DNA from 3 places in the Plantactinospora sp. ZYX-F-223 genome. Region 1 is predicted to be linked to each of the others. Evidence: riboswitches for the same ligand, from Rfam matches in the RefSeq annotation. Region 1 holds a riboswitch; each other region holds the start of a gene.
What was found. Region 1 has a riboswitch for cyclic di-AMP ahead of AAH979_RS06915 (hypothetical protein). Riboswitches for the same ligand answer to the same signal wherever they lie in the genome.
Positions count from the first base shown of each region.

Region 2: it holds a riboswitch for cyclic di-AMP, as region 1 does, so the genes downstream of both, AAH979_RS14285 (C39 family peptidase) here and AAH979_RS06915 (hypothetical protein) in region 1, are expected to answer to the same signal.
Region 3: it holds a riboswitch for cyclic di-AMP, as region 1 does, so the genes downstream of both, AAH979_RS21965 (hypothetical protein) here and AAH979_RS06915 (hypothetical protein) in region 1, are expected to answer to the same signal.

Region 1 covers NZ_JBDJAV010000005.1:106,736-117,180, reverse strand. Annotated here, with positions in the region: gene AAH979_RS06950 (FAD:protein FMN transferase) at 1-477, shown strand, start outside; gene AAH979_RS06945 (TIGR04222 domain-containing membrane protein) at 489-1,196, opposite strand; gene AAH979_RS06940 (hypothetical protein) at 1,206-1,610, shown strand; gene AAH979_RS06935 (hydrolase) at 2,105-2,758, opposite strand; gene AAH979_RS06930 (hypothetical protein) at 2,801-3,175, shown strand; gene AAH979_RS06925 (MarR family transcriptional regulator) at 3,276-3,773, shown strand; gene AAH979_RS06920 (DUF6506 family protein) at 3,793-4,413, opposite strand; cyclic di-AMP (ydaO/yuaA leader) riboswitch at 4,727-4,858, shown strand; gene AAH979_RS06915 (hypothetical protein) at 4,861-5,889, shown strand; gene AAH979_RS06910 (glycoside hydrolase family 65 protein) at 5,989-8,364, opposite strand; gene AAH979_RS06905 (beta-phosphoglucomutase family hydrolase) at 8,381-9,208, opposite strand; gene AAH979_RS06900 (multicopper oxidase domain-containing protein) at 9,353-10,445, opposite strand, start outside.
Region 2 covers NZ_JBDJAV010000012.1:42,983-53,427, forward strand. Annotated here, with positions in the region: gene AAH979_RS14255 (hypothetical protein) at 137-331, shown strand; gene AAH979_RS14260 (hypothetical protein) at 325-579, shown strand; gene AAH979_RS14265 (hypothetical protein) at 576-1,097, shown strand; gene AAH979_RS14270 (NADP-dependent oxidoreductase) at 1,283-2,362, shown strand; gene AAH979_RS14275 (FAD-dependent oxidoreductase) at 2,721-4,322, shown strand; gene mdlC (benzoylformate decarboxylase) at 4,401-6,002, opposite strand; cyclic di-AMP (ydaO/yuaA leader) riboswitch at 6,259-6,400, shown strand; gene AAH979_RS14285 (C39 family peptidase) at 6,873-7,724, shown strand; gene AAH979_RS14290 (hypothetical protein) at 7,908-8,447, opposite strand; gene AAH979_RS14295 (GNAT family N-acetyltransferase) at 8,655-9,449, opposite strand; gene AAH979_RS14300 (CDP-glycerol glycerophosphotransferase family protein) at 9,487-10,445, opposite strand, start outside.
Region 3 covers NZ_JBDJAV010000021.1:109,747-120,191, forward strand. Annotated here, with positions in the region: gene AAH979_RS21950 (hypothetical protein) at 1-166, opposite strand, end outside; gene AAH979_RS21955 (hypothetical protein) at 519-1,058, opposite strand; gene AAH979_RS21960 (O-acetyl-ADP-ribose deacetylase) at 1,309-1,836, opposite strand; gene AAH979_RS21965 (hypothetical protein) at 1,933-2,952, opposite strand; cyclic di-AMP (ydaO/yuaA leader) riboswitch at 2,956-3,089, opposite strand; gene AAH979_RS21970 (SDR family oxidoreductase) at 3,343-4,371, opposite strand; gene AAH979_RS21975 (polysaccharide deacetylase family protein) at 4,581-5,291, shown strand; gene AAH979_RS21980 (glycosyltransferase) at 5,368-6,489, opposite strand; gene AAH979_RS21985 (hypothetical protein) at 6,664-7,209, opposite strand; gene AAH979_RS21990 (hypothetical protein) at 7,548-7,859, shown strand; gene AAH979_RS21995 (ribose-5-phosphate isomerase) at 7,900-8,373, opposite strand; gene AAH979_RS22000 (DUF1015 family protein) at 8,554-9,828, opposite strand; gene AAH979_RS22005 (disulfide bond formation protein DsbA) at 9,940-10,445, opposite strand, start outside.

The sequences.
Region 1 (10,445 bases):
CTGCTGGCGGCCGGCTGCCGCTCGCACTGGATCAACGCGGGTGGGGACATCCGGGCCCGGGGCGGGCCGCGACCCGGCGAGCCGTGGCGGATCGGCATCCGGCACCCGTGGCAGCAGGACAAGATCTGCTGGGTGCTCGGCGGCAACGACTTCGCGATCGCCACCTCCGGCACGTACGAGCGCGGTTTCCACGTGATCGACCCGTACCGGGGTGCCCCGGCCACCGAACTGACCTCGGTCACCGTGGTCGGCACCGACCTCGGCCGCACCGACGCGTACGCGACGGCCGGGGTGGCGATGGGTCAGGCCGGGCTGCGCTGGCTGGCCGACCTGCCGGACCACGAGGTCGGCATCGTCACCTCCGACGAGCTGTGCTACCGCACCGACGGCTTCCCGGTGCTGCCCACCGAGCCGGCCCAACGGCCCACCATGACCCGCTCCGACCTGCCCGGCCAGCCCGCACCCCGGCTGGGCTGACCGGCCGGGGCTCAGACGTGCCCGGTGGCCCCGCCCGCCGGCATCGAGGAGCTGTCCAGCGGGGAGTCGCCGAGGTAGCGGGACCAGGTGCCGCCGTCGAGCAGTCCGCCGTCCCGGACGAACCGGCGCACCGCCGGCAGCAGCCCTGCGGTGCCGTACAGCGCCATCGCCAGCCCCGGTTCGAGTCCGGCCGAAACGCCGTCCGGGCCGACCGGAAGGGGATGCCGGCGCCGGGCGTCGCGCAGCGTACGTCCGCCGGAGAGGGTGCGGCGGGGCAGGAACCAGCCGGCCATCCCGACGAACGCCAGCACCACCAGCAGGCCGACTCCGACGCCGAGCAGGTCGACCGCGACCAGCCGGGCGACCACCATCGGCAGCACGAGCACCAGCATGGCCGGCAACAGGAACCGGCGCCAGGCCGGGCGGAGCAGTCCCAGCCCGATCAGGCCCTCCCGCTGCTCGGCCAGGGCCTGCCGGACCCGCCGCTGGTTGGCCACCTCACGGGGTGACGTCGAGCCGTACAGCGCACCGAACAGGGCCCGTTCCAGCGGTTCCGCGTACGCCGGCATGCTGCCGGTCCGGCTGAGCCCGCCGGGTCGGGCGGCCGTCACACTTCCCCGGCCGTGCAGCATCACCAGTGCGGTCCGGACGGCACCCCAGGCGCCACCGGTGAGGTAGCCGAGGTCCGTCGTGCTCAGGTCGCGGGACAACGCCGTCATCCTTCGAGTGTGACTCCTCTGACGCCTGAGGGCGTCAGCTTCTCTGGCCGCTCACGCGGTCAGCAGGACCAGCCCGGCCCTGTGTACGTTCGTCGCGCCGACCACGTCGGCGTGGTCGGCGAAACCGCACGCTACGCAGACGAATTCGGCCTGGGTGACGCGGTTGTCCCGCGTGCGGTGCCGGCATGCGGGGCAGGTGCGGGAGGTGTCGCGAGGATCGACCCCTACGGTGACACGTCCGGCGCTTTCAGCCTTGGCGTGCAGTACGTTGAGGAACACCCCCAACCCGCGTCCAGGATCGAACGGTTCAATCCCGCCTTCTGGGCGACGTTGCGGCCCGGCTTGTCGATCGTGCCCTTCGCCGACCGAGTCATGTTCCTGATCGGCAACGCCTCGTGGGCGATCACATCGTAATGACGGACGAGCCACAACGCGATCTTGTGCGCGTGGTCGAGCCGCCGCCGACGCACCTTGCGATGCAGGGCGGCGATCCGGGCACGGGCCTTCCGGCGCCGGTGCGACCCGCGCTCGCACCGGGCCAGGGCGCGCTGGGCGTCGACGAGCCGGCCGGCGGAGGCGGCCGGCGGAGGCGGCCGAATGTCGTGGGTTGTCGATGTGAAGGCCGTCGGATGTGGTCAGGAACGAAGTCACACCCATGTCGATTCCGACCGTGCGGCCGGTCGCGGGCAACGGTCCCGAATCATCGACGTTGTTTTCGCAGCTCACAACCCACATGCACATCGATATCCTATCACTGTCCACACAGCAATTCTTGAGGGGAGGTAGCGCGGATTCCCCCGTCGCCTGAAGGCGGCGGTCCCCTCCGCGCGCGAACCTGATGGAAAACCCGCGCACGCCTGTCACGGCCGCCTGGCGCAGCCGGGTCGACGGCTGGCTGGGCGGGACGGTCAGTCGGGCAGGTGGCTGACGAACCACTCCGCCGCCTCCCGGGCCACCTGGTCCAGGGCGCCGGGCTCCTCGAACAGGTGGGTGGCGCCGGGCACCACCCGCAGCTCCGCCCCGGCGTGGAGGTCGGCGAGTGCCTGGTTGTTGAGCCGCAGCACCTCGTCGTCCAGCCCGCCGACCAGCAACAGCGTCTCGGCGCGTACCCGAGGCAGGTCGGCGCCGGCCAGGTCTGGGCGGCCGCCCCGGGAGACGACCGCGTACACCCGGTCGGGGCGCTGCGCGGCGGCCGAGAGCGCGGCGGCGGCGCCGGTGCTGGCCCCGAAGAGTCCGATCGGGAGCCGCCCGGCCGGTTCGCCGGTCGCCAGCCAGTCGACGATGCCGACGAGCCGGCCGGTGAGCAGGCCGATGTCGAAGCGCAACTCCCCGGTCCGGTCGTCGAGCGCCTCCTCGTCCCGGGTCAGCAGGTCGACCAGCACGGTGGCCAGGGCGCGGCGGTTCAGCGCCTCGGCCACCATCCGGTTGCGCGGGCTGTGCCGGGAACTGCCGCTGCCGTGTGCGAACAGGACGATCCCGCGTGCGTCGGCGGGGACGACCAGGTCGCCGGTCAGTCGTACATCTCCGGCCGGAATCGTGGTCTCGGTGCTCCGGGTGTCCATTCGACTGCCTCCCATGCCTTTTCCCGGCGGAGAGTCGCGGGTGTGGCGCTGACCGCCGTCCTGTCGGCCTTACCCGGCGGCGCCGGGCTCAACCACGCGCCGCCGGCCGCCTGGCACCCGGGTTTGCCGGTGCGCAGTCGGGGAAGGCCGGAAAGTCCGACCAGGCACCGGGACGGCAGACGCGCCGACCGGCAGACGAACGTGAGGGACGTTATGGCCCGCCAGAAACCCGGCAAGGCGAAGTCCGGCTCGGCCCGCACCGACGAGGCGGGACAGCAGAATCCCGACCGGAGCGAATGGGCGGACGAGGCGGCCAAGGCGAGGTCGCTCGACGATCCGCGCCGGACGCCGCCGCGTGACGCGGTGGGCATGCCGTCCAGCGGTGAGCGGTACTCGGAGGATCCGCGCGACCGCTAGGACCGCAACGGCCGCCCACCCGGCGACTCGACGGGCCCGCACGCCGGTCGCGCCTGGTGGTGCCTGAGCCAACTGGCTTGGTGTCAAGTAAACTCGCCCGGTGGAGGCTGCTGATGCGGTGGACCGGATGGTTGCGCAATGGGCCGAACGTGACCCGCAGCTGGATGTCAGCCCGCTCGAAGTGGTCGGTCGTTTGCTGCTCTGTGCCGACCAGGTCCATCGTGCGATCGTCGCGGCGCTTCGTCCGCTCGGCTTGACCTACGGCGACTTCGATGTGATCAACACGCTACGTCGGCTCGGCGATCCCGAGGGCACCAACCCACGGCAGCTGACCCGGGCCGCGCTCATCACGTCCGGTGCGATGACGACCCGGCTGGACCGCTTGGAACGGGGCAGGTTGATCGTGCGGACCGCTGACCCGGCCGACCGGCGCGGCGTACTCGTCCGCCTGACCCGCCGGGGCGAACGGCTGGCCGAGCAGGCGGTTCGAGCCGTACTCGACGTGGACGAGACGTTTCTGCAGCCGCTCAGCGGGCGGCAACGAGACGCCGTCGCCGCCACGCTGAAGCAGCTCCTGCTTCGGTACGAGGAGGGCTGACCGATAGCCGGTCGAGCGTTCAGCCGCGCTCGGCCATCCGCGCGTCGAACGCGGCCTTGAATGCGGCCGCCCCCTCGATGGATTCAAACGGCCAGCTGACCAGCCTCACCGGAACCCGGTCCCCCACCGCTTCCCGGACCCGGGCCGCCGTGGTCAGCGGAGTGCCGCCGCAGATCTCGACGAGTTCAGCCCCGCCGTCGACCAGTTCCGCCGCGACCTGGGGAAGGTCTGCGTCCGGTGCGCCGATCACCGCCGTCCAGCCGCCGGTGGCGTGCTCCCGCACGACACGGTCGGTGGCCGCGTTCGCCAGCGGATGTTCGTAGATGGTCACCGAGCGCTTGAGCGATCCGCGGGGCGCCGTCCCGGCACCGAAGGCACCGGCCACGCCTACCGGAGCCCGCCCGTCGACGGCTTCGATCACCTGCGCGGCCGACGCCAGGTCGAAGCCGCGGTACAGCTCGATGAGGCGGACGCCCGTCGCCGCCAACTCGGCCGCGACCCGCGCCGCCGCAGAGCCGTCCGGTGCCCAGACCAGCAGGGTGTGACTGCCCGCGTTGTCGACGACCACCCGGTCGACGGCCGGGTCCGTGCCGGGCTCCAGAAAGATGAACGTCTCGGCAAATACCAGGTCGGTGGTCATGTCGGCTCCTCCATGATCGCTTGACGTCTTATAGCTTGATATCAAGCTTTATCACTGCAAGCGTCGGGCCGACATGGACATTCCTGATTGTGCCGCGTGTGGCGGCAATCACCCCCGGTCGATGTGTCACGCGCGTGGCGCCCCCCGGACCCATACGGGTTGCGGTACCAGATGGACGGCTGCGGCGGCGCCGGCCCCCGATCGGTGGCCGGGTGAATTTTCCACGCCGGATCACCCCGGAATCCACCAAGTCGGCCCGGTTGATCCGGTAGGCTGACCCCGGTTTCGCCCGGTGGCGCACCCCTCCGCGCCGGCGTGACCGCCGCCGAATCACCAACGGGTGAGCCGGGGACCCAGGTAGGTGGGGTGAGTCCGCAACCGCGGTAGGGACTTGTTCCGTCCCGAACCCGTCAGCTAACTCGGTAGGCGGGCGACGGAGGGACATGCATGACGGGATCCACACGTCGGCGGTTACCGCTGGCCCTGGCCCTGCTCGCCACGTTCGGCGCACTCGCCGGAGCAGCACTCCGGCCCGGCGCGGCGGAGGCGAACAGCCCCGCCGTTCTCGGCGACGAAGGCGACACGCCGCTCCTGCGCGACGTGCTCGAATCGACCGGCCGAGGTTACCTACAGGCCAAGAACGCGCTGGCCAACGCCCAGGCTCGGCAGGCGAAGATCGCCGCCGAGCTACGCCGGGTGGAGGGACGGATCGCCGAGCTGCGCCCTCGGGTGGAGCAGGTGGCCCGGACGGCGTACCAGACCGGCCGGATCGGCCCGGTGCTGGTGCTGCTGCACAGCGGCTCGGCGGAGGAACTCCTGGAGCGCGCCCGCGGGCTGGAGGTGGTGGCCCTGCGGGACAACGACGCGCTGCGCGCGCTGGGTCAGGCCCGGGAGCGGGCCACCCTGGCGAAAAAGGCACTGGACGCCGAGGTGATCGAGGAGCGCCGGCAGCTCGCCATCATGCTGCGGCAGAAGCAGGCCGCCGAGCGGACGCTGGCTCAGGTCGGCGGCGCTTCCACCGGAGGCTTCGTCAACGCCCGCTCACCGGTGGCCCGGCCCGCGCCACGCGCTGCCGACGGCTCCTGGCCGCCGCAGTCGTGCAGCCGGCCCGACCCGACCACCACCGGCTGCGTCACCCCGCGCACCCTGCACGCCTTCAACGAGGCGCGCCGGGCCGGCTTCACCCGGTTCACCGGGTGCTACCGCTCCGGCGGCCCCTACGAGCACCCGAAGGGGCGGGCCTGCGACTTCTCCGCCGAGGCGGGCGGCTTCCGGGGTGCCGCGACGGGCGCCAACCGGACCTACGGCAACAACCTCGCCGCGTTCTTCGTCCGCAACGCCGACCGGATCGGTGTGCTGTACGTGATCTGGTACCGGCAGATCTGGTTGCCGACGACCGGTTGGAAGTCGTACAGCGGTGCGCACGGCGACCCGTCCAGCGACCACACCAACCACGTACACCTGTCGCTGGTCTAGGTCCCGTCGGGGTGCCGATCAGATCTTGACGACGTCTTGCGGTTGGGACCGCCGGGGCGGCGAGAAGTCGTCAAGATCTCGGGGTTTCCCGGCCGGCGGTCAGGTCGGCTCGCCTTCGGGAGCACGGCGGGCGGGCGCCCGACCGGCCGGTTGGGCGGGTTGCGGGCCCACCGGGCGGGCCGGCGGGATCGGCCGGGTCACCGACTCCAGGCAGGTGATCCGGACCTTCTCGCCGTGGTGCAGCAACTCCAGGGCGTCGTCCGGCTCGCCGTCGCGCAGCGCGTACGTCGCCTCGCGCGGCCGGACGTCGACCCGCAGGTGCACGCCCCGGTAGCGGAGCGAGAACTCCAACCGGTCGATCCGGCTCGGCAGCCGGGGTGTGAAGGAAAGCGTCGAGGTATGGTCACGCATCCCACCGAACCCGGCCACCAGGGCGATCCAGGCCCCGGCCAGCGAGGCGACGTGCACGCCGTCCCGGGTGTTCTGGTTGAGGTCGTGCAGGTCCATCAGGGCCGCCTCGCCCAGATAGTCGTGCGCGAGTTCGAGGTGCCCGGTCTCGGCGGCCAGCACCGCCTGGGTGCACGCCGACAGCGACGAGTCGCGGACCGTACGCCGCTCGTAGTAGGCGAAGTTGGCCGCCTTCTCCTCGTCGCTGAACGCGTCGCCGCGCCAGTGCATCGCCAGCACCAGGTCGGCCTGCTTGATCACCTGCTTGCGGTACAGGTCGAAGTAGGGATAGTTGAGCAGCAGCGGGTACTGCTCCGGCGGCGTGTTCGCGAAGTCCCACTCCTGATGGCGGGTGAAGCCCTCCACCTGCGGGTGCACGCCCAGCTCCGGGTCGTACGGGATGTGCATGTCGTGCGCGGCGTCCCGCCAGGCGGCCGTCTCCTCGTCGTCGACGCCCAGCTTCCAGGCCTCCTCGCCGTGCCGGGTGGCGGCGTCGGCGGCGGCCAGCAGGTTCCGCTGGGCCATCAGGTTGGTGTAGACGTTGTCGTTCTTCACCGCCGTGTACTCGTCCGGCCCGGTCACCCCGTCCAGGTGGAACCGGCCGTCTCGGTCGTGGTGCCCGAGCGAGCGCCACAGCCGGGCGGTCTCCACCAGCAGTTCCAGCCCGACCTCACGCTCGAACTGCTCGTCGTCGGTGGCCTGCACGTACCGGCGTACCGCGTCGGCGATGTCGGCCGCGATGTGGAACCCGGCGGTGCCGGCCGGCCAGTACGCCGAGGTCTCCTGGCCCCGGATGGTCCGCCACGGGAACGCGGCGCCGCGCAGTCCCAGCGTCCGGGCCCGCTCCTGGGCCAGGTGCAGGGTGGAGTGCCGCCAGCGCAGCGCGGAGGCGACCGCCGACGGCAGGGTGTAGGTCAGCACCGGCAGCACGAAGGTCTCGGTGTCCCAGAACGCGTGCCCGTCGTATCCCGGCCCGGTCAGCCCCTTGGCCGCGATCGGCCGCAGCTCGGCCCGGGCGCCGGCCTGGAGCACGTGGAAGAGTCCGAACCGGACCGCCTGCTGCACCTCCGGGTCGCCCTCGACCCGCACGTCGGAGTCGTCCCAGAAGGTGTCGAGATAGCCGCGCTGCTCGGTGCAGAGCCCGTCCCAGCCGGAGAACTTGGCGCCGGCCAGCGCCGCCGCCACCTGGTCGCGCAGTGCCGGCCGGGACCGGCGGCTCGACCAGCCGTACGCGACGAACTTGACCAGCCGGAGCTGCTCACCTGGCTTGATCCTGGAGGTGACGGTGGTCCGGGCCCAGTCCTCGTACGCCTCGGTGCCGACCAGCTTGCGCTCCGGCCCGTGCACCTCGTGGCTCATCGAGACGGCCACCCGCAGCCCGCTCGCCTTGGTGCGGTGGATCAGCAGCGCCCCGTCGCTGTGCACCAGCTGCTCCTCGGACTGCAACGGCGACTCCAGCACCGCCGCCACCCGGGGATCCCGGCTCTGCGCCGGCAACTGCTCGTTGGCGACCAGTTCGGACTGGATGATCAGCCGCATCGGGCCGTCGACCGGCTCCACCCGGTATTCGATCGCCGCCACCGAGCGCTGGGTGAACGAGACCAGCCGGGTCGAGCAGATCCGCACCGTACGCCCGGCCGGGGAGCGCCACTCGACCGACCGTTGCAGGGTGCCGCCGCGCAGGTCGAGCACCCGCTCGTGGCTGAGTAGTTCGCCGTACCGGACGTCGAAGGGTTCGTCGTCGACGAGCAGCCGGATCGGCTTGCCGTTGGTGACGTTGACGATCGTCTGGCCGGACTCGGGGAAGCCATAGCCCGCCTCGGCGTACGGCAGCGGCCGCAGCTCGTAGAAGGAGTTCAGGTACGTCCCCGGCAGGCCGTGCGGCTCACCCTCGTCCAGGTTGCCGCGCAGCCCGATGTGCCCGTTCGAGAGCGCGAACACCGACTCGGACTGGGCGAGTACGTCCAGGTCGAGCCGGGTCTCCCGGACGTGCCACGGCTCGACGGGATAGGCCCGTTCCCGGATCATCGGCGCCTCCTCGCAGTCACCGGACCACCTCCGGCCCGGCGTCGGCCGTTCCGGCATCGCCGAGGCCGGCGTCCGTCGGATCGGCACGTCCCGGCCGGGTCTGCCCGCCGGGAAGTAGTTCGGAGAGGTCGCGCACCACGATGTCGGCGCCGTGTTCGCGTAACGCGTCGGCCTGGCCAACCCGGTCGACCCCGATCACGAAGCCGAAGTTGCCGGCCCGGCCCGCCGCCACTCCGGCCAGCGCGTCCTCGAAGACCGCGGCCTGGTCGGGGCGGACCCCGAGTAGTTCGGCGCCGGCCAGGAAGGTGTCCGGATGGGGCTTGCCACGCAGCCCGCGCCGCCGGGCGACGACACCGTCCACCCGGGCCTCGACCAGCGGTTCGAGGCCAGCCGCCGCGACCACGTCCCCGGCGTTGGCGCTGGCCGAGACGACGGCCCGGCGCAGCCCGGCGGCCCGCGCGGCATGCAGGTAGTCCACCGATCCCTGGTACGGCAGCACACCGTCGTCGTGGATCCGCTGGAGCAGGACGACGTTCTTGCGGTTGCCCACCCCGTTGACGGTGTCGACGGTCGGCGGGTCGTCCGGCTCGCCCTCCGGCAGGGTGATCTGCCGGGAGGCGAGGAACGTCCGCACCCCGTCGGCCCGGGGGCGGCCGTCGACGTACCGGTTGTAGTCGTCGCCGGGGTCGTACGGCCGGAACGGCTCGCCGGTCGCCTCGGACCACCGCCGGAGGAACTCGTCGAAGGTCTCCGCCCAGGCCGCGTTGTGCACCCGGGCGGTCTGGGTCAGCACGCCGTCGAGGTCGAAGAGGCAGGCGGTCACGTGCGCGGGTAGGCCCAACACGCCTAACAACCTAACCGGGAAGGCATCGCGCGGCACGGTTTCCGGTTCGGCCACGCCGATGCGCCGACGGGCTCCGCCCGGCGAGGATGCCGGGCCGAGGGGCTCCGCCCGGCGACCCGCGCCATCCGGGGGGAGCCCGATCGCTCAGCGGTGCTGGGCGTGCCCGTGCCCACCCGGTGGTCGCCCCGGTCGCTGACCCGGCTCGACCACCACGAACTGCCCCATCATGCCCTGGTCCTCGTGCTGGAGCAGGTGGCAGTGGAACATGTACGGCATGTTCGGGTCGGCGTAGTCGGCGAACCGGGCGATGATCCGTAGCGAGTCGACGGTGCTGACCAGCACGGTGTCCTTCCAGCCGGCCAGTTCCGGCGGTGGTTCCCGACCGTCCACCGAGAGCACCTGGAACTGCACGTCGTGCACGTGGAAGCTGTGCGGCGTGGCGTCCTGCTTCTCGATGTCCCAGATCTCGGTGCTGCCCCGGGTGACCGCGAAGTCGATCCGGTCCAGGTCCATGTCCCGACCGTTGATCTCGCGTCCGTTCAGCCGGAACCGGCGGGTCTGCGCGGCCGACGCCGGGTCGAGCCGCTCGACCGGTACCAGCCGGTCCGGCACCTCCGGTGCCGCCGCGAGGCTGCCGGCGGCCCGCAGTTCGAGTACGTCGAAGGTGTCCTCACCGCCGGTGAAGCGGCCGCCGAAGAACTCGACGCCGTGGTTCGGCGGATAGCTGCGCAGCACCACCCGTTCCGCCGGCCGCATCGACACCACCACCTCGGCCCGCTCGCCGGGCGAGAGCCGGATCCGGCCGGTCCGGTGCGGGCGTTCCAGCAGGCCGCCGTCGGTGCCGACCAGGTCGAAGGCGCGGTTGTCGGCGAACCCGAAGTCGTACGTCCGGGCGTTGGAGCCGTTGAGCAGCCGCAGCCGGACCCGTTCGGTGCTGACGTCCAGGTACGGCCCGACGGTCCCGTTGACCAGCAGGGTGTCGCCGAGGATGCCGGTCCCGCCGAGGCTGGAGTTCCCCTCGTCGAGCCGACCGTCGGAAGTGAACTTGCGGTCCTGCACGATCACCGGGATGTCGTCGACGCCGTACCGGCGGGGCAGCGCCAGCCCGGCCGACGGCTCGTCGTCCAGGATGAACATCCCGGACAGTCCCCGGTAGACCTGCTCCGCGGTCTCGCCGTGCGGGTGCGGGTGGTACCAGAGCGTGGCGGCGGGCTGGTCGATCTTCCACTGCGGCGAC
Region 2 (10,445 bases), on a different contig from region 1:
TACCGGTTGCATCCGTGTGCCCCGGCTGGCCCGGGGCTCCGTCCCCCGGAGTTCCGGGCCAGCCCACCGGATGAGGTTCGGAGTGGCGCACCGTGACTGTGCTCAGGGCGCCGTGGCACGCAGGAGGGTCCGCACGGTGAACCAGCAAACCCAGCAGCAGACCGAACAGACCGACGAGCAGGTGGTGGCCGAGCATCTCGCCGGGCATCGGTGTGCGGAGTGCGCACCCCGGGGCGGTTGTATGCGGATGCTTCGGGTCATCCGCCGCCGCCAGGCGCGTGTCGACCTCGCCGCCGCCCTCACCGCCCGGACCGGGGTGAGGGGATGGTGATCCGGCTGGTCCGACGCTGGCTGACCGTGGAGTGGCCGGTACCGATCGAGTGTGCCTTCGCCCGTCTCGTGCTGGGCACGCACGCGCTGCGGGGGTGCGGGCGGTGCGGGCCGGACGGCTGCCCGCTCTGGTCGTGGGCGATCGAGATCCACCGGCGGGAGCATGCGGTCCGGGTGCTGCTGGGCGGGACGCTGCCGGCGGCGGTAACGGCTGGCGACGTACGCGCGGCGCTGGAGCGGGTCCGGTGAGCATGGTGCCGGAGAGCGCCCCCGGCCTGGCCGTCGACTGGGCGTGGGCGACGATCACCACGCACGCGGAGGGGCGGCATTGCGGCGGCTGCCGGGGCACCTGGTGTCCGACCGCCGAGTGGGCGCTCTGGGCCGTCGTCACCGACCGGATCGTGCCCGTGGACCGGCGGCAGCTCGTCACGGTGGTGGCCCGGCAGGTGATGATCGCGCACTGGCCGCGTACGGTCGACGGCTGCCGGCCGTGCGGGCTGCCGGACTGCGGACGAATTCAGCTCGCCGGCACCTGGTTGGAGGTTGTCGGGGATGAGGCGGTGCCGGACTCGGTGAAGATCCTGCGGTCGACGCCGACCGACGCCGAGCTGCGCCGCATCACCGGTATGGACGAGCGGACGGTGGTGCACCGGATCGAGAAGGCCGGCGCGAAGCGGACGGCGTGCAACGAGACGGTCGCGAAGCTGTCGCCGATGGAGGGGACGACAACCGATCCGGCCAGGGTGACGTGTCAGCTATGCCGGTGAGCGTCCGGCCGAGAGCGTGTGCACCGATGCGCTTCGTCCGTGCGGCACAGGAGGTGGAGCAGGCGCCGGTGCTGCGCCGATCGGGGCGTGCGATCCCGAACGGGTAGGTGGAACCGGGTTCGGAGCTACCGGCGGACCGAGCAACAATTGCGCACCTACGAGCCGTACCGAAGGGAACAGCCAGCATGTCGAGCGATGTCAGCAGCGCAGAGCCGGAGACCCGTGGCGAGGCCGGATCCGCCGGCCCGGAGCTGATCAGTCGGGAGGTCCGGCTGGCCGCCCGGCCGCACGGCGCACCCGGCCCGGAGAATTTCGAACTCGCCAGCACCACCGTGCCGGCGCCCGGACCGGGCCAGATCCTGGTGCGGAACACCTGGATGTCGGTCGACCCGTACATGCGGGGGCGGATGGACAACCGGAAGTCGTACATGCCGCCGTTCCGGGTCGGTGCCGTCCTGGACGGCGGCGCGATCGGCGAGGTCGTCGCCTCCGAGGCCCCGGCGGTACCGGTCGGGGCGACCGTGTCGCACGTGCTCGGCTGGCGCGAGTACGCCGTACTCGACGCCGCCGCCGCCACCGTGGTCGACACCTCGGTCGCGCCCGCCGAGGCGTACCTCGGAGTGCTCGGCCTGCCCGGGCTGACCGCGTACGTCGCGCTCACCGACACCGCTCCGGTCCGTCCGGGGGACGTGGTCTTCGTCTCCGCCGCCGCAGGTGCGGTGGGCTCGGTTGCCGGACAGTTCGCCCGCAAGCTCGGCGCGGCCCGGGTGATCGGCTCGGCCGGCGGCCCGGAGAAGGCGAGGCGGCTGGTCGAAGAGTTCGGCTACGACGCGGCGATCGACTACCGGGCCGGTTCGATCGGTGCGCAGTTGGCGGCGGCGGCGCCCGACGGGATCGACGTCTACCTGGACAACGTCGGTACCGACCACCTGGCGGCCGCCCTGGCCGCGCTGCACGTCGGTGGCCGGGTCGCGCTGGTCGGCGCGATCAGCGTCTACAACGCGACCGCGCCGGTGCCCGGCCCGACCAACCTGGTGCTGGCGCTGACCAAGCGGCTCAGCCTGCGGGGCATGCTGGTGACCGACCACCTGGACCGGTTCGCCGAGTACCTTCCGCTGGCGGCGGGCTGGCTGGCCGACGGCACGCTGCGGACCGCGACCACGGTCCGGGACGGGATCGAGGCGGCTCCGGGCGCCTTCCTGGAGATGCTCGGGGGCGGCAACGTCGGCAAGATGCTGGTCCGGCTCGCCGACCAGACGCGTTAGCGACCGACCACGCCGCGTCCCAATGCGGGGTCCGGGAGGCGGCGCGGTGCTGGCTGGACCGGATGTCCTCGACCCGTCCCCACTGGGGTCCACGATGGTCGGTGCGGGCGGGACGGTGAGGTAACCGGACGGACATGTCCGAACCGGTTGCTCGACCCCTCCGGCCTGCCCGGGCCGGTCCTGCCGGCGCCGGTCCGGAAACAAATCGGCAATCTCCTCTATTCCGTTGCGGAAACACACCCCTTACAGACTCGGCGTCCCACGGATCTTCCTAGGGGGACGGCATGAGCGAGAGCGGTGGGCGATTCAGGCAGCTCGGGCTCCGTGGCCGTGCCGACGAGCGCGGCGAGGAGACGGCATGAACCAGCAGGACCAGTCCACGGTCAGCCGGCGGGGCTTTCTCCGCGCGGTCGGCGTCAGCGGCGGGGCGGGCGCGATGCTCGCCACGATGGGCGCGCTCGGGCTCGCCCCGACCGCCGCCTCGGCGGTACCGCCGTTCCGGGCACCGACCCGCGCCGACTTCAGCCTGACCGGCCGGTCCGGTGCCCGGGTGGTGGTGCTCGGCGGCGGCGTCGCCGGCCTCGCCGTCGCGTACGAGCTGGGCAAGGCGGGGTACGACTGCACGGTGCTGGAGGCGCGCTCCCGGGCCGGTGGCCGGAACCTGACCGTCCGGGGCGGCACCGTGGAGACCGACCTGGACGGGCACACCCAGCGGGCCAGGTTCTCCGACGGGGTCTACTTCAACGCCGGCCCCGGCCGGATCGCGCAGTGGATGGTCACCATGGACTACTGCCGCGAGCTGGGCGTACCGGTGGAGGTGTTCACCAACGCGAACGCGGACGCCTGGATCTACAACTCCTCGGCCGGGATGACCGCGCCGGTCCGCTACCGCACCGCCAAGGCGGACGTCTACGGGTACGTCTCCGAGCTGCTGGCCAAGGCGACCGACCAGGGAGCGCTGGACGACCGGCTGACCGGCGACGACAAGCAGCGGCTGCTCTCGTTCCTACAGAGCTACGGCGCGATCGGCGGGCGCACCAGCGGGTGGGCGTACACCGGCACCAGCCGGCGGGGGTACGCCAGCTATCCCGGCGCGGGCAACGACGCGGGGGTACCGCTGGATGCCCCGCCGCCGCTGTCCGACGTCTTCGCCAGCAACGTCGGCCGGTACTTCTCCTTTGAGCTGGGTTACGACCAGGCGATGCTGATGTTCCAGCCGGTCGGCGGGATGGACCAGATTCCCCGGGCGCTGGCGAAGGCGGTCGGCACGCACCGGATCCAGCTCGGCGCCGAGGTGACCGGGGTGACCGACCGGGGCGGCAAGGTCGAGGTGACCTACCGGCGGGGTGGCCGGGAGCGCCTGGTCCGGGCCGACTTCTGCGTGGCGACGCTGCCGCCGCACCTGATGGCCCGGGTGCCGCACAACCTCGGCGCCGACGTGACGGCGGCGCTCGGCAGCTTCCCGACCACCGCCTCCGGCAAGATCGGTCTGGAGTACCGGAGCCGCTGGTGGGAGCTTGACCAGCGGATCTACGGCGGCATCACGGAGACCGACCTCGACCTGTCGCACATCTGGTACCCGTCGCACGGCTTCCACGGCCGGCGGGGCCTGATCGTCGGCTACTACAACACCGGGGCGAACGCGCGGGCGTACAGCGCGCTGACCCCGATGCAGCGGCAGGAGCGGGCGGTCATGCAGGGCGTGAAGATCCACGGCGAGAAGTACCGCTCCGAGCTGGTGACGGCGTACTCGCACGCCTGGGACCGGACCCGCTACCTGGAGGGCGCCTGGACCTCGCCGCCACACGGCACCGCCGGCTACGACCTGCTGCTCCGGCCCGCCGGCCGGGTCTACTTCGCCGGGGACTGGCTGAGCCACGAGGTGGCCTGGCAGCACGGCGCGTTCGTCTCGGCCCGCTCGGTGGTCACCGCGCTGCACCAGCGGGTGATGGCCGGCTGACCCGTCGGCGGGCCACCACCTGCGTGACCGCCGGCCGATAAGAGCAGCGGCACCACCACCCGGCGACCGGGCGGCGGATCAGAGCAGCGGGGCGACGTCCCGGGTGATCGGTACGGCCAGCACGGTCGGGCTCTCCGTGCCGAGCGCGGACCGGAACGCCGCCCGGAACTCGTCCACCGACTCCACCTGGTGGGCGGTGCAGCCGTAGCCACGGGCGATGCCGGGGATGTCCAGACCGGGGAGTTCCAGTCCGGGTACCCCCGGCGCGTCCTCCAGTTCGGCGAAGGCCTTCAGCACGCCGTACTCCTGGTTGACCGGTACCACGAAGACGACCGGCAGCCGGTGCTGCGCGGCGGTCCAGAGCGCCTGCGGCGAGTACTGGAACGAGCCGTCCCCGATCACCGCCACCACCGGCCGGTGCTGCCGGGTGTCGCGCTGGGCGAGCGCGATGCCGACCGCCGCCGGCAGCCCGAAGCCCAGGCCGCCGCTGGCCATCTTGAAGTATGAGCCTGGTCGGGTGATGGTGAGTTGCCGGTGCAGCACGCTGAGGTTGGAGGGGGATTCGGGGACCACGATCCCGTCCGCCGGCCACTCTGCGGCGAGCGCGCCGAAGAGCGCCTCCGGGCTCAGCGGGGTGCCGGCGGCCCCGTCCGGCGCGCCGGCCCGGGGCGGTGGCATCGGCCGGTCGCTCGGCGGCAGCCGCTCGGCCAGCCCGGCGCAGGCCAGCGTGACGTCGCCGACCAGGCTGTCGCCGACCGGTGCCCGGGCCGCCTCGGCCGGGTCGTCGGTGACGTGCAGCAGCCGGGTGCCATCCGGCAGATAACCCCGCCGGCCGGGGACGTACGGGTAGTAACGGAACACCGGGGCACCGACCACCAGTACGGTGTCGTGGCCGACAAGTTTCTCGGCCAGCGGCCCGATCGCCGGCGGCAGCAGTCCCTGGAACTGGGGATGATCCTGGGGGAAGCCGACCCGGTCCGCGAACGGCGGCTGCCAGACCGGTGCCCGGCTCCGCTCGGCGAGGGCGACCGCCTCGGCCCAGCCGCCGCTGCGGTCGACCGCGGATCCGATCACCAGCATGGGGTTCCGGCTCGCCGCCAGGATCTCGGCGAACCGATCCAGTTCCGCCGGATCGGGCGCGACCCGGGTGCTCACCCGGCGTACCTGCGCGGTGCCGTTGGCTGGCTCGTCCCAGTCGTCCAGCGGCAGGGAGAGGTACACCGGCCCGGCCGGCGGCTGTACGGCGGTGGCGAGCGCCCGCATGAACGCCTCGGGAATGTCCTGCGCACGCAGCGGCTCGTGACTCCATTTGACGTACGGCTCTGGCAGTTGGGTCGGGCGCACGTTCGTCAGCATCGGCTCGGACAAATTCATCGTCCGGGTCTGCTGGCCGGCGGTAACGATCATGGGTGTCTTGTTGTGCCAGGCGGTGACGAGGCTGCCCATTCCGTTTCCGGTGCCGGGTGCGGTGTGCAGGTTGACGTGCACCGGCCGGCCGGTGACCTGGGCGTAGCCGTCCGCCATCGCGACCGCGGAGGCCTCCTGGAGGGCCAGAACGTAGGCGAAGTCGGCCGGAAAGTTCTTCAGGAATGGCTCCTCGGTGGAGCCGGGGTTGCCGAAGAGGGTGGTGAGGCCGAGGGAACGGAGCAGGTCGTAGGTCGCTTCGTGCACCGTTGTCATCGGAAGGAGCCTCCTGGAGTCCTCGTCCCATGCTCGGACCACCGCGTCAAGCCGGTCATTTCCGTCATACCGTACGCGTACATGATCATGCCGGTTTATCTGTGCGACCGTCCATCGCCCCGGGCCCGGTCGCCGGTCGTCCCGATCGCGCTCTCAAACGCTGTTTTCGCTGTTCAGTGGGGTTGGCAACGGCGGAAGGCGGCCAGTAATCTCGGCGGATCTGGTCCGGCCCCTTGGTCGCCATCTGGGTGACACCGGAGCAGACCCGCCGAGTCGTTCTGTAACGAACCGGGGACCCACAGTTATCTGGGGTGAATCCGCGAGCCGCTGGCCCGTGGTAGGGCGGCCTTCCCGCCCGAATCCGTCAGCTAACCCGGTAGGCGGTGTCGGAAGGAGTAGCTGTTCGTGCCGCACCACCCGGGCCCCGGCCCGTCCCCCCAGATCCCTCGCTGCGTCGCGGCTCCGCTCCCGGTCGCCGCGACCGTCCCAACCCGGACCGGCCGACCCCAGGCCGGCACCTGAACCTGGCCCGATAGCGGTCTGTGACGCGGAAGTCGTCGACGCGCGGGCGCTGCCGGGTCCGCCGGCCAACTGGTCGCGGTCCCGGTGAGGCCGCCGGCCGGTCGCGACGGATCGTGGTGGCGCTGATTCCGCCGGTACGCCGATAGCGGCGCTCCCACCGGCCGGCGCAACCGGCGGTCCGTCCGTACCGTCGGCCCGTTCCGCCGAATGCGTCGGCGGGCCTCTCCCGGACGATTTCGTCCCGTGCGATTCCGTGCGATTTCGCGTCACATTCCGGCAGCGACTGAAACGCCGCGTCATTCCTTGCCCCCCGGTAGCGGTGACGCGCATTTCCCCTGGAGGATAACGTTGAAGCACGCAATTAACGGGCGGTTCCGGACCGCCATGTCGGGCCGGCGCAACCGGCTCGCGCTCGCCTCGGCCGCGGTGCTCGCCGCTGCCGCGTCCACCGGGGTCGTCCTGACCTCGACCGGCTCGGCCGAGGCCCCGGAGACCTCGGCCGTCGCCGTCGCCGAACTCGGCATCCCGGCGGCGGGGCAGGCCGGAGCGGCTGTCACCACCGCCCCGGAGACCACCGCGCCGGAGACGACCGCCCCGGCGACCCCGGCGCAGCCGGCGACCACCGCGCCGGCCACCAAGGCGGCGAAGGCGGCCCCGGCCAGCACCCCGAGCAAGCCACCGGCGCCGCCGGAGTCGAAGCTGCTGGACTACCAGTTCCAGGCCCAGATCAACGGCTGGTACTGCGGCCCGGCCGCCACCCGGATCGCGCTGACCGTCCGGGACAAGCAGCCGAGCCAGGACGCCGTCGCCGCCGACCTCGGCACCACGATGAGCGGCACCAACTCGGCCGAGGACACCACCCGGGTGCTCAACAAGATCACCGGGACCGACTTCTACCGCACCACCGCCATCCCCGGCGGTGCGGCCACCCCGGCGCAGATGGACCGGCTCCAGGCGGACGTCGTGCACGCCGTCACCAGCGGGTACGCCGTGGTCGTCAACATCGCCGGCTCGGCAACCGACCTCGACGGCGGCTGGCACAGCTACCCCGGCGGGCACTACCTGACCGTGGTCGGCTACCGCGACGACGGCCGTACGGTGAAGATCGCCGACCCGGCCATCCCGGGCGAGGACAGCAACTACTGGATGACCACCATCGACCTGGCGAACTGGGCGGCCACCCGGGGCTACTCGTCCTGACCCGCCCCGCCCGCCGGTAGCACCGACGAGACGCCGGCCCGACGAGACGCCGGCCCGACGAGACGCCGGCCCGACGAGACGCCGGCCCGACCCACCCACCCGGACGACCCGTGCCGACCGGGGGTGTGGAGCGGGCCGGCGTCGTCGTGTCGTCGGCCGTGCGTGCCCGTGCTCAGGCGGGAATCACTGGCCCTGCCACACCGCCTGGGCGCCCGTGTCGCCGGTGCGGAACACGTAGTACAGGGTGATCCCGGCTGCCGCCAGGGACAGCACCCCGAGCACCAGGGTCAGCACCGGCGACCCCTTGGCAGCAGCGGCGGCCGGGCCGTCCCCGCCGCTCCCCTCGGTCCCGGCGGTCACCGGTGCGGCGGTGGCCCGTGGCTTGACCAGGAAGACCAGCGCGAGGGTCAGCACCCCGAGCGCGATCGTCGCGTACAGGGTGTTGGTGCCGAGGTCCTGGTGCTCCGCCAGCCGCGGCACGTACTCCGGGCTGACCCGGTTACGGGACTCCAGCCGGGCGAGGAACCGGTCACCGGAGAGCTTGGCCATCAGCGCGGCCAGCGGGGTGGCGACCGCGAGCAGTCCCAGCACCCAGCGCAGGTGCGGTCGGACGAACGGAACGAACGCGTACCCGACCGCGGCCAACGCGAGCAGTGGCACGAACACCACCGCGGCATGGACCAGGAAGGGGTGGGCGGGAATGCCCATGAACTCCTCAAGCACCGGCGCCTCCTCGGCGACAGATCGGCTGGCGAAAGCAAGGGGTGGACGGCAGGCGTACGGACCGGGCGGAGAGCAGGTCCGCCACGCCTGGCGGACTGGCGGCTTTCGAGAACGTTGACATGGTGCCCGGGGTGCCGACCGTTGACAAGGGTCGGACCGGTTCGGGCCGGTGCGGCGCCTCCCCGGAGGACGTGGTGGTGACCTGGTTCAAAGAGGACGGTCGTCCGCGCCGGGTGCGGGTGCCCGCTCGCCGACGACGTACTCGGTGTACTCGGCGACCGGGGTGAAGCCGAGCCGGTCGTACAGCTTGTACGCGGCGGTGTTCTCCGCGACGACGTTCAGCGCCACCGTGTCGACGGTCTCCAGCAGCCGCCGGCAGAGCGTCGCCACCACCGTGCTGGCCAGCCCCTGCCCCCGGTACGCCGGAGCCGTCGCCACGTTGCCCAGCGCGCCGACCCGGTATCGCGGCGACCAGACGTGCACCCCGGCGACGGCGACCAGTTCGCCGCCCCGGCGCATCCCCACGTAGTGGCCGGTCTCGACCATCCGGGGGTCGAACCAGTTGCCCGGATACGCCGCCCGGTAGAACGCGGTCAGTTCCGGTACGTCGGCCTCGGTGAGCACCTCGCCGCCGGGCGCCACCCGGGCCAGCCGGTCCGGGTCGGTGAGCGCCATCTTCAGGTGCGCCCCGCGCGACCTGACCGGGTACTCCCGGGCCAGCACCGCCGCGCCACCGGGGGAGAGGTGCGCCTCGAAGTGCCGGGGCAGCAGCGGGAGGAGGCCGGTGAGCAGTTCGGTGAGCACCGCCGGAGAGCGGTGCAGCGCCAGCAGCACCGGAGTGGGTCCACCCTGGTAGAGCAGCGCCACCGCATCGTCGCGCCGGTACCAGGTGGTGTACGGCCAGTAGAAGTCGTCGAGGTCGCCGAGTTCGTACGCGTGCAGGTGGGGGTCGCGGCGCAGCAGGCCGGCCAACTCGTTCCGGTCGTGGCTGGTCCTGATCATCGTCACCGGCGCATCATGGCACAGCCGCCGACCGTGCTCAGGAGACCGGCGCGGGGCGCGGCGACGGCACGGACCGCGTGGCGGCGCCGTCCAACTGCCGGCGGGCCTCGTCGAGGAACCCGTCGGCGTACCGCTGCTCCGGGAAGTCGCCGAGATAGCGGGTACGGGTCCGCCACCGGGTCTCGGCCAGCGGATCGCTGTCCAGCAGCCGGTCCAGTACGTCGTCCAGATTGGACATCTGCGAGTCCAGCACGTAGCCCGAGCCGGCCAGCGGGAACCCCGCGACGAACCGGTCACCCTCGCCGACCCGGTCGGTGACCGCGTACGGCTTGCCGGAGTAGAGGTAGTCGGAGATCACCGCAGAGACGTCCGAGACCAGCGCGTCGGAGGCGTTGACGCAGTCGACCAGGCTCATCTTCTTCGCCGCCTCGGCGCCGAAGACGTGCCGCCGTCCCGTGCTGGCCCGGTGCTCGGCGAGGAGCTGCTCGATCCGGGCGAGCTGCCGGGCCGACGCGGGATTCTGCGAGGTGTAGGGGTGGGCCCGCAGGATCACCGTCACGCCCCGGTCCAGCAGCCGGCGGACCAGGGTCTCGCCGACCGGCAGCGAGCAGTGGTCGACGTCGGCGTTGTGCCCGGTCCAGGTCGGCGTGTAGAGCACCACCTTGTCGGCCCGGTCCCGGATCGGCTCCCGACTGACCGCGATCGACTCCACCTGTGGCCGGCCGACGATGGCGAACTTCTCCCGGGGAATCGTCACGCCGTTGCGGGCGTACCGGTCGATCGCCGCCTGTCCGGCCACGAAGATCCGGTCGAAGATCGCGGAGACCGGGTTGGCGCTCGGCGCCTTGTCGCTGTCGCCGTGGTGCAACTGGATGTGCGTGAGGTGCGCGAACCGGATGCAGTGGCTGTTCTTGGCGCCGTGGTTGACGTAGAACGCCACCCGCAGACTCGGCACGATCGCCTCGTCGATCGAGCGCGGCGTCGGGCAGACCACCA
Region 3 (10,445 bases), on a different contig from region 1:
CCACCAGCCCTGCGGCACCCCAGAGAGACACGATCGTCAGGACGCCCTGCAAGCGGGGGAACTCCGCGACGACGAACCGGCGGGCCGCAGTTTCGATTTGGAAGGTGGCGGGACGCCGTCGCAGCGGCGCGACGACCCGGGTGAGGACGACGAGCGGCGCTACCACGGTGAGGACCAGCGCCAGCAGGTGGAGCAGCAGGCCCAGGCCGGAGGGCTTGATCCGATCTGGTCACCGGTTCCAGCCACCAGGTCACCGCGAACCGGCTCAGGAAGGCAAGGATGCCGAGCGCCAGGGCAGCGGCCCGGAGCACGCCGGATGACATGATCGAAGGGTAGCGAGGCTGGTCAATGTCGCAGGACGAGTCGCGGACCCGCTGCCCGACGGCCCGCCCAGGTCAGCGGAGTACGCGACGAGGGGTGGCCAGGGTCACCTTGGCGGCCGCCGAGAGAAGCGGACGACGACCGTTCCCTTGACGTACTACCGGAAGATCGACGGCAGTGGCCGATCGATACGCCAATTACCCCGACACCTGACCGCCGTCCGGACCGGACGGTAGCCCGTGCTCGGCGTGCGGTCCGTGGTCGGCGACCTGGGCGTCGAACCACGCGTGCAGAGCACGCAACAGCTCCGGCTCGGTCGTCCGGTAGTCCAGTCGTGCCCCGGCGGGCAGCTCGGAATACTCGATCCCGATCCGGCCGGCGCCGGCCCGCAACTCCGCCAGCCCCGGCATCTCGGTCCCGTGGATCCGGGCCGGGTCGGTGAAGTCACCCCGGCGGAACCGCTCGGCTTCCGCCCGTAGGTGTTTGCGGACCAGAGCCACCTGCCGCCGCTCCACCGGCTCGTCCGCGGTGACCGTCTGATGGCCGCCGTCGGCGGTGGGGGTGAACCGGTGGGTGGTGCGTTCGAGGTCGAACGGCATGACCTCGCGACCGCGTTCGGCGACCTCCGCCTGTCGCCGGGCGTCGGCGGGAGCGCCCTCGTCACGCCCCCGGTCGACGACGAACAGTACGGCGGCGGCCACCGCGAGGGCAGCCAGCCCGGCGGTGCAGCCCAGCACGACCCGGCGGCGTCCCGGACGGTACGAAGTGGGTCCGTGCTGGTCATCGGCTTGTCAGTGGTCATCGGCAGCCTCCGCGAGTCGTCGCACGGCGGCCAGGATCGCCGGCCGTTCGTCGGGTGGAATCCGGTCGAGCAGCGCGGTGAACCGGGCCTCCCGGGCGGCGGCGAGCCGGTCGGCCGCGCGGCAGCCCTGCGTGCTGAGGGTGAGCCAGACTCCCCGGCCGTCGCCGGCCGCCGGACGGGGGCAGTCAGCCCGGCGGTGCGGCCGGGTTCGACCGGTCGAGGGCCGCCCGCAGCAGCGTGCCGGTCTGCTCGTCGAACGCGACCAGCCGGATCGTCTCGACCGCCGAGGGTGTGGACCGGAGCGTGTCGACCGCTATCCGCGCCGCCTGGTCGGCCGGAAACCCGTAGACCCCGGTGGCGATGGCCGGAAAGGCCACGCTGCGCGCGCCCACCTCGTCGGCGACCGCCAGACAGCGGCGGTAGCAGGAGGCGAGCACCTCGGCCTCGCCGTACCCGCCGCCCTCCCAGACCGGGCCGACGGTGTGGATGACGTGCCGGACCGGCGGGTCGAGGTCGAACGCCGGGGTCGCCACCGCCTCGCCGGGCGCGCAGGGGCCGATCGCCCCGCCCGCCTCGGCCAGTCGGGGCCCGGCCGCCCGGTGGATGGCACCGTCCACGCCACCGCCGCCGAGCAGCGACTCGTTGGCCGCGGTGACGATCGCGTCCACGCGCTCCCGGGTGATGTCGCCCCGGACGACTTCGATGACGGCCATCCGCCGATGATGCCAGCCGGCGCGCGACATGTCCGCCCAACGCGACCGCCCCGTCACCTGGCGGGCAGGTGACGGGGCGGTCGGGGTGGCTCGGGCCTACAGCATGGAGACGTGCACGTGGTCGGTGTGGTCACTCGGACCGCTGTAGGAACTCCAGCCCTCGTCCGGGAACCAGATCTCCTTGTACCAGATCACGTAGAGGATGCCGAGCCGGTCCGCGTTGCGGATCAGGAACGCGGCCAGGTCGTTGCCGTACTTCATCTGGTCGTCGTTGGCGGCCCGGCTGAAGCCGGAATTGCGCAGCGACCAGTCGCAGGCGCGGCCCTTCGGATGCTCGAACGGACCACCGGGCCGGAAGCAGCCGACGAACCTCTTGAAGCCCGCCCGGCGCACCTCGTTGTACATGTGCAGCGTCCGGGCGGTGATGCAGCCGCCGGTGGTCGGGTCGTCCCGGTTGCAGGGCAGCCCCGGGAAGCCGTCCGCCATCCCCGGCCCGGGCCGGGCGACCGGCGAGGTTGCCGCCACCAGACCCTTGTCGGGGCGCGAGTTGCCGCCCACCAGGGCGAGCGCCTTCTTCGCGTCCGACTGCTGCTTCTTGATGATCTTCTCTTGCGCGGCCTGCTTGGCGACCTCCTCGTCGATCGCCTTCTTGGCCGCGCCGACCTCGTCCCGCGCCGCGTTGAGCGCCCGGAGCTTGCTGTTGTTGAACAGGTTCAGCTCGTTGAGCGCCGAAGCCCGCTCCATGAACGAATCGGACGAGTCGGCAGAGCCGTTGCTCAGCAGCATCGCGATGGCGCTGAGCTTGCCGCTGCGGTAGGACTCGGCCGCGATCTCGCTCGCCTCCGGAGTGAGTGCCGCCAGCCGGGCCTCCGCCTGCTTCAACTGGTTGCCGAGCTGCTGCTGCCGCCGCTGGGACTTGGTGCGTTCGGCCTTCGCTTCGGCGAGCCGCTTACCTGCGCTGGCGAGCACGTCCCCGAGCACCGGCGAGTCGGCCTCTTCCTGAGGGGCCGGTTTCGGCGCGGGCGCCGCCGACGCCTCCGACGGAACCACGACCAGAGCTGCGGCGGTGAGCAGTGCCAGGGCAGTCGCCAGCCTTCGGCGTAGGGGTGCCCTCACATGTATCCCTTCCGTCGGCCGCCGACCGGGTTAGCTGACGGGTTCGGGATGGAAGTGGTCCCTACCGCTGTCGCGGATTCACCCCAGGGGTGCGTGGGTCCCCGGCTCGCCGTGTGGCGATTAGGCGGCGATCAGCGCCGGACCACGCGGTATCCGGCGGCTATGAACGGCAGACAGCATACCCGGTTTCACTTCCGGAATGGCAAGACCCGTTCGCGGCTAAAGGCGTTGCGAGACAACGACTATCAGTAATCACCGCGTGTCGGACGCATCGAAGGACGTGCTTTGCCCGCCATTATCGACTAGCTGCTGTCGGCTATTTACCAAGCGCGTTCCCACCCGTCCGACGTGCGGAAACACGTCCAGGTTGGTCGGTGGGTGATTCTCCGGTCACCGCCTGCGCCAGGGCGTTGTGCCGAACAGCACACCGGCCACGGTACCGGCCGAGAGGAGACCCGCTGTCACCGCGCCCCGGTGCTGGGACAGCCAGAGTTGCGGACTCCGCGCCCGGTACGGCGTGTCGAACGCGCCGTGTGCGCCCGGGTCCGCCCCGGTGCCGTCGTCGACCGGGTGCCAGAGGTTGGCCGGTCGGCTCCGGTCGGCTGGCTGCTCCGTCTGCTGGCCGGAGTACCCGGTCCGGGCCAGGTACCGGTCGAGCAGCCCGGGCAGGCACCGGTTGCCGAGGATGGTGCCGACGGTCGAGGCGCCCACCCAGTACTCCCGCCGGCCCGGCCGGTCGGCCGCGTACATGACGGCCCGGGCCGCCAACTCGGGCTGGTAGATCGGTGGTACCGGTCGGGCCCGGTTGCGCAGCCGGGACAGCACCCAGTCGAACTGCGGGGTGTTCAGCGCCGGCAGGTGCACCATGGTGAGCCGGACCGGGCTCCGGTCGTGCAGCAGTTCACAGCGCAGCGACTCGGTGAACCCGACGATGGCGTGCTTCGCGCCGCAGTACGCGGACTGCAGCGGGATCGACCGGTAGGCCAGTGCCGACCCGACCTGCACGATCGTGCCGGTCCCGCGCGGCAACATCCGGTCGAGCGCGGCCCGGGTGCCGTGGACGTACCCGAGATAGCAGACCTCGGTCACCCGCCGGAACTCCTCCGGCCCGATCTCCGTGAAGGGCGCGAACACCGAGGCCATGGCGTTGTTGACCCACAGGTCGATCGGCCCGAGTTCGCTGGTCGCCCGGTCCGCCGCCGCCTCGATCTGGCGGTGGTCCGCCACGTCGGTCTCGATCGGCAGCGCCACACCCCCGGCCGCGCGGACGTCCTCGGCCGCGCCCCGCAAGCCGCTCCCGCCCCGGGCCAGCAGGGCGAGCCGCATCCCCCGGCGGGCCAGCAGCCGGGCCGTCGCCCGGCCGACCCCGGCACTCGCTCCGGTGATCACCGCTACCCGCGCCGCAGGTCGCCCGCGCATCCCGCTCCCCCGTCCCGAACCTCCCCGGATCGCCGGGCGCCGGCTACCCGGCCGAAGCTCCGGCAAACTCCGCCGATCGGGCAGGGCGGCACGGAACGCGGAAGGCGCCGGAGACCGGAGCAACCGGGGCAGGCCACCCGTCCGGGTGAGGATGAACACCGGCCGCGCGGGTAACCGCGTCCGCGATGGTGCGGCGGGTGGAGGAACGAGTGCGCGGACGCGCGGTACCGGCGACGACCGTCGGTGCCGCGCTGGCCGCCCAGGTGGTGCCGGCAGTGACGGTGCTGCCCGGGGTACGGCTGCGGTTCTTCCCCCGGCTGAGCGGGCGCGGCTCCCCCGGGCACGTCGCGCTCACCTTCGACGACGGCCCCGACCCGGCCTCCACCCCGCTCTTCGTCGAGACCCTGGCCGCGCACCGGACCCGCGCAACGTTCTTCCTGCTCGGGTCGATGCTGGCCCGGGCACCGGAGCTCGGCCTGGACCTCGCCGCCGCCGGGCACGAGGTGGCGGTGCACGGCTGGGCGCACCAGAACCTGCTGCTCCGCGGCCCGCACGCGACCTACCGCGACCTGGCCCGGACCCGCGAGCTGATCGGTGCGGTGACCGGCCGGGTACCCCGGTTCTTCCGCCCGCCGTACGGGGTGTTCAGCGCCGCCGCCCTGATGGCCGCGCGCCGGCTGGACCTGACCCCGGTGCTCTGGACCTGCTGGGGGCGGGACTGGACCCGGTCGGCGACCCGCTCCTCGGTACTCGACACGCTGCGCGGCGGGCTGGCCGGTGGCGGCACGGTGCTGCTGCACGACTCCGACTGCACCTCCGCGCCGGGTGCGTGGCGGGCCAGCCTCGCCGCGCTGCCGTACCTGCTGGAGGAGTGCCTCCGCCGGGGCTGGCGGGTCGGCCCGCTCGGCGAACACGGCTGATCCGCCGCCCGCGATCGCCTCCGGGACAGGGCGGCCCCGACCGGCGCGCCGAGTGCGACGCGCCCCGGGAGCGTGCTCAGCCCACCCGGTCGGTCACCTCACCGGGCACCGCCTCGGCGCGGCTGCCCGGTAGGGCCGGTACGGCCGGTACGGCGGTGCTGGCCGCCCGCCGCGCGCCGGCGAGCGGGTGCCGGGCCCGGGTCACCACGCCGGCGTGCGCCCGCCGCGCCGCCTGGAGCGCGGTGAAGAGCCCGTACGCCCCGCGACCCACCAGCCGGTGCTTGAGCCCAGCCGCGCCGCCCGGCGGCTGGTAGCCGGCCGGTGGCAGGTGGGCCCGGTACCGGGTGACGATCTCGGCGAAGAACTCGCGGCGGCGGCTCGGCGGCACCCGCCGGGGATGGCCGAGCACCTGCAACAGGTGCCAGATCATCCGCTGGAAGATCCGGTGTCGCAGCTCGGCAGGCACCGCCGGGTCGGCGTCCAGGCCGGCCAGGACACGGTCCCAGTGCGCGAAGACCTCGAAGTGCCGCTCGCTGACCGTAGCGGTGATCGCCCCCTCCGGGCGCTGCCGATAGGCGTAACAGCACCGGTCCAGCAGGGTGATCCGCCGCGCGGCGAGCATCAGCGGGAAGCTGAACGAGACGTCCTCGTACCAGCCGGGGCCGAAGGTGAGACCCAGGTCGAGGAGGAACCGGCGCCGGATCACCTTGTTGCAGGTGATGTGCAGCACCGACAGCAGGGCCGGTCGCTCCCCCAGCGTGAACGTCTCCGGCACCGGACTCCCGGCGCCGACCTGGGAGAGCGACAGGTGCCGGGTCCCGCCGTTCGGGTAGTACCGGGTGTACGCGGTGACCAGCAGGTCGGGCCGGGTCCGGGTCAGCCGCTCGGCGACGGCACTGAGGCTTCCCTCGGGCAGCCAGTCGTCGCCGTCGACGAACCAGACGTACTCGCCGGTGGCCCGGGACAGGCCGGCGTTGCGGGCCGCCCCGAGCCCCTGGTTGCGGCCGAGGGTGACCACCACCAGCCGGGAGTCGCGTTCGGCGTACCGGGCCAGGATCGCCGCGCTGCCGTCGCTGGAACCGTCGTCCACCGCCACCAGCTCAAGGTCGCGGAAGGACGTGTCGAGAATGGAGTCCAGGCAGTCGGCCAGGTACTCCCGCACCTGGTAGACCGGGACTATCACGCTGAGCAGGGTCACCGTGGCAACCTCCGGTGGAGGACGGAGACCGAATAGTAGCGCCGAGTAATCGACCGCCACGCGCTCAGTAACTATCGAGTGACCAAATTGTGATTTGTCGCTTCGATCAACACCTGTCCGGATCGGCCGGTGGACCGGACCGGCGGCCCCGGCCGGTCACCCGCACGGCCCCGCTCAGAGCCCCGCCACCCAGTTCCACAGGTCGACGACCCACTCGGTCTGGCGCAGGTACGCCACCCCGACCCCGGCCAGGAAGAGCCCGGTGACCAGGTGCGCGCCCCGGGCACTGCGGCGTACCCGGCCGAGCTGGCGCTCCCAGACCACCCGGCCGACCAGCCGGGCCAGCGCGAAGAGGCCGACCGCGACGAAGAGGGTCAGCACGAAGGTGACCACCGGACTGGTCAGGTCGCCCCGGGCCGAGATCGCCCAGATCCCCCAGCAGACGAAGGCGAAGAGGCCACCCAGCATGCTCCAGTGCCGTCCGATGCGCAGCTGCCGCCAGTGGTAACCCGGCGGGAGCTGCTGCCGCTCCTGCTCCGCCACCGGCCACCCGGTGCCGGTCGGCTCGTGCGGCGCCTCGGGCTCGGTACGCGGCCGCGGCACCCCGACCTGCGCCACACCCCGCCGGAAGCCCTCGGGCCCCGGCGGCATCCCCGGTCCCTCCGCACCGGGCGGCATCTCGACGGTCCGCTCGGCCCAGGGCTGCGTCTGGTCTGCCATCTGTCCTGTCCTCCCCATCGGCTCGGGCCCGGAACCCGTCCCAGTTCCGAGGGTAGCCAGCCGGTACACAGCGCGCCGAGCCAGCATCGACCGGTGCCGCCGCCTTCGGCCGGCACCCCATACCGCCCGCCCGGCGAGCTTCCGATCCCGCGACCGGCATGGCACCGGCCGGTAGGGTCAGCACGTGACCGATCCGCGCGAGGTCCTCGGCCGGCTCGAACCTGCCGCTGAGGACGCCGACGAGCGGAGCGAGGAGGGGACATGACCGAGCGGAGCGAGGGCATCAGCCAGCCCAGGCTCGCAGGTCATGACGCCGACGAGCGGAGCGAGGAGGGGGCATGACCGATCCGGAACGTCGGCGGCGGAGGCTGCGCCACGACCCGTCGAGCGGTGGCGGCGGCCAGCCCGGGGAGGGCCGTCGCGGCGGAGACCCGGGCATCGGGCCGGGAGCCGGGGACGACCGGGACGCGGAACGCGGCCTGCGCGGGCTGATCGGCTCGGGCGCCTCCCAGGTGAGTGTCGGGGCGGCGATGCGGGCCCGGGACGCGGCCCGGCCGACCGAGGCCGACCTCGCCGAGGCGGCCGAACGGCTGGTGCTGGTCCGGCGCAACTGGGTGCCCCGGGACGAGCTGCCGCGCGGCGGCCGCTGAGCGCCCGCCGCCGGCCAGCGGGGCGGGCGGCTCGGCCCCGCTACGACGCCGGCAGCGCCGGCAGCGCGCCGGAGCGCTCGTACTCGGCGACCTGCCCGATCCGCCGCGCGTGCCGCTCGTTGCCGGAGAACGGCGTGGTGAGGAACGCCTCCACGATTGCGGTCGCCTCGTCCAGGGTGTGCTGGCGAGCACCGATCGCGACCACGTTCGCGTCGTTGTGCTCCCGGGCGAGCTGGGCGGTCTCGACATTCCAGGCGAGAGCCGCGCGTACCCCGGCCACCTTGTTGGCGGCGATCTGCTCGCCGTTGCCCGAACCGCCGATCACCACGCCCAGGCTGCCCGGGTCGGCCACCACCCGGGCGCCACTGTGCAGGCAGAACACCGGGTAGTCGTCGTCCGGGTCGAAGAGGAACGGCCCGACGTCCACCAGTTCGTAGCCCTGCTTGGCCAGATGGTTGGCCAGGTGCACCTTCAGTTCGTAGCCGGCGTGGTCGGATCCCAAGTAGACGCGCATACCGCGCAGTCTGTCAGCCCGCCACGGCCACCCGCCGGCAGGCACGGCGAGAGCCGGACAGATCACAGCGTGATCCGGCCGGAGCAGAGGCCACCCGGGCGCCCGACACAGCCTCCAGGCGCCCGCCGCACGGCCCGAAGCCCTACGCCGTCAGCCCGGCCGCCGTCAGCCCGCCCGCCGTCAGCCGTGTGGCGCCTCCGCCGCGTCCCGGCCGAGTTCGGCCAGGACCAGCCCGGCCCGGGCCTTCGGGGTGAACCAGGTGCTCTTCCTGGGCATCTTCTGCCGGGCCAGGTTGACCGCGACGAAGTCCTGCACGGTCACCGGAGCGATCAGGACCGCCAGCTCCGCCCGGCCCGCGTCGACCTCGCCGACCAGCCAGCGCGCCGGATAGTCCCCACCGACGTACGTGATCCGCTTGTCGCCGGGGTCGAGTCCGAGCGCGTCCCGCAGCAGCACCCGCTCGACGAGTGCGTGGTCCAGATTCTCCACTCCGCCACCGGAGCCGGCGGGAAGCGTGACGGCATAGGTCGTGCCGGCCGCGTAGAGCTGGATCGTGCCGCCGGAGTCCGGCACCGCCGCCGGACCGGGCACCGGCTCGACCTGGGCGCCGGCCGCGCGCAGCCGGTCGAGCAGTTCGTCCGGGGTACTGGTCAGCTCGCTGACCAGCCGGTTGTACGGCTGGATCGCCACCGAGGCGGGTGTGGTGATCACCGCGAGGAACCGGGGCAGCTCACCGATCTGCGCGGCCAGGCTGCGGTGGTTGCCGTCCGCGACGACCAGCTCACCGGCGCCGGCCAGCGCCAGCAGCTCGTCCTGGCCGGGCCCCGGCCCGAGCAGCCAGATGGCGTGGGTACGCCCCGCCTGGTCGGTGTCGGTCGCGGCCGGCGGACCGGCCGCCTCGGTGGCCTCGGCCAGCGCCCGGTGCAGTGCCTCGCCGGCGTTCCGTCCCGGACCGTCCTCGCCGCCGGTCTCGCCGCCGCCGGCCCGGTTGCCGGTCTGGAGCAGCAGCACCGGCGAGAGGAGATGGCCGGTCGCCTCGGCCAGCGCCACCCGCTCGCGCACCTTGGCGATGAAGACGTCCTCGTTCCGGATCACCAGCCCGGGCTCGTCCGCGCTGGTGGAGATCTGGTCGGTGTCGACCATGGCAAATATCCCGTAACCGGGCTCGTCGCCGGGCGCGGTGATCCGGTAGAGCACCACGACCTGCTCGGCCGGGGTGTAGCTGCCGTCGGCCCGGGCCTGGGCCAACCGGGCGATCGCGTCGGGCAGCGCATCGGTGAAGGACCGCCCGAGGCTCTCCGGCGCCCGGTGCGGCATCTCGATCGCGAGTGCGCTGGCTGGGTTGTCCCGGATGATCGCCGTGATCTCGGCGTCGTCGGCGAACTCGTCGTAGTTCTGGGCGCCGGTGCCGCCAGTGGTGACCCAGGCGCGGGTGATCGGATGCACGACCGTCATGTGCGGGAACGCTACCGGCGGTGTCGGACCCGGCGTACGGATACCCCGACCGTTTCCACCCCGTGGGCGGCCCGGCCCGGTGGCGTACCGGCCGGGCCGCCCGGGGTGCGCTCAGTCGAAGCTCGGTGCCTCGGTACGGGTCCGCTTCAGCTCGTAGAAGCCCGGGGTGCCGGCGACCAGGAGTACCCCGTCCCAGAGCCGGCCGGCCGCCTCGCCCTTCGGGGCCGGGGTGATCACCGGGCCGAAGAACGCGACGGTCTCCCCCGGCACCGGGCCGGGAGCGTGGATCACCGGCGTGCCGACGTCCTGGCCGACCGGCTTCATCCCGGCGTTGTGGCTGGCCCGCAGTGCCTCGTCGTACTCGGTCGAGTCGGCGGCGTCGGCCAGCGCCGGGTCCAGCCCGACGTCGGCCAGCGCCGCCCGGTACAGCTCCGGCCCCCGGTCCTCCTTGGCGAGGTGGATCCGGTTGCCGAGCGCGGTGTAGAGCTTGGCGACCGCCTCGGAACCGTGCCGCTGCTCGACCGCGATGCAGATCCGCACCGGGCCCCAGGCGGTCTTCAGCCCCTCCCGGTACTGCTCGGGAAGGTCCTCCCGGCCCTCGTTGAGCACCGAGAGGC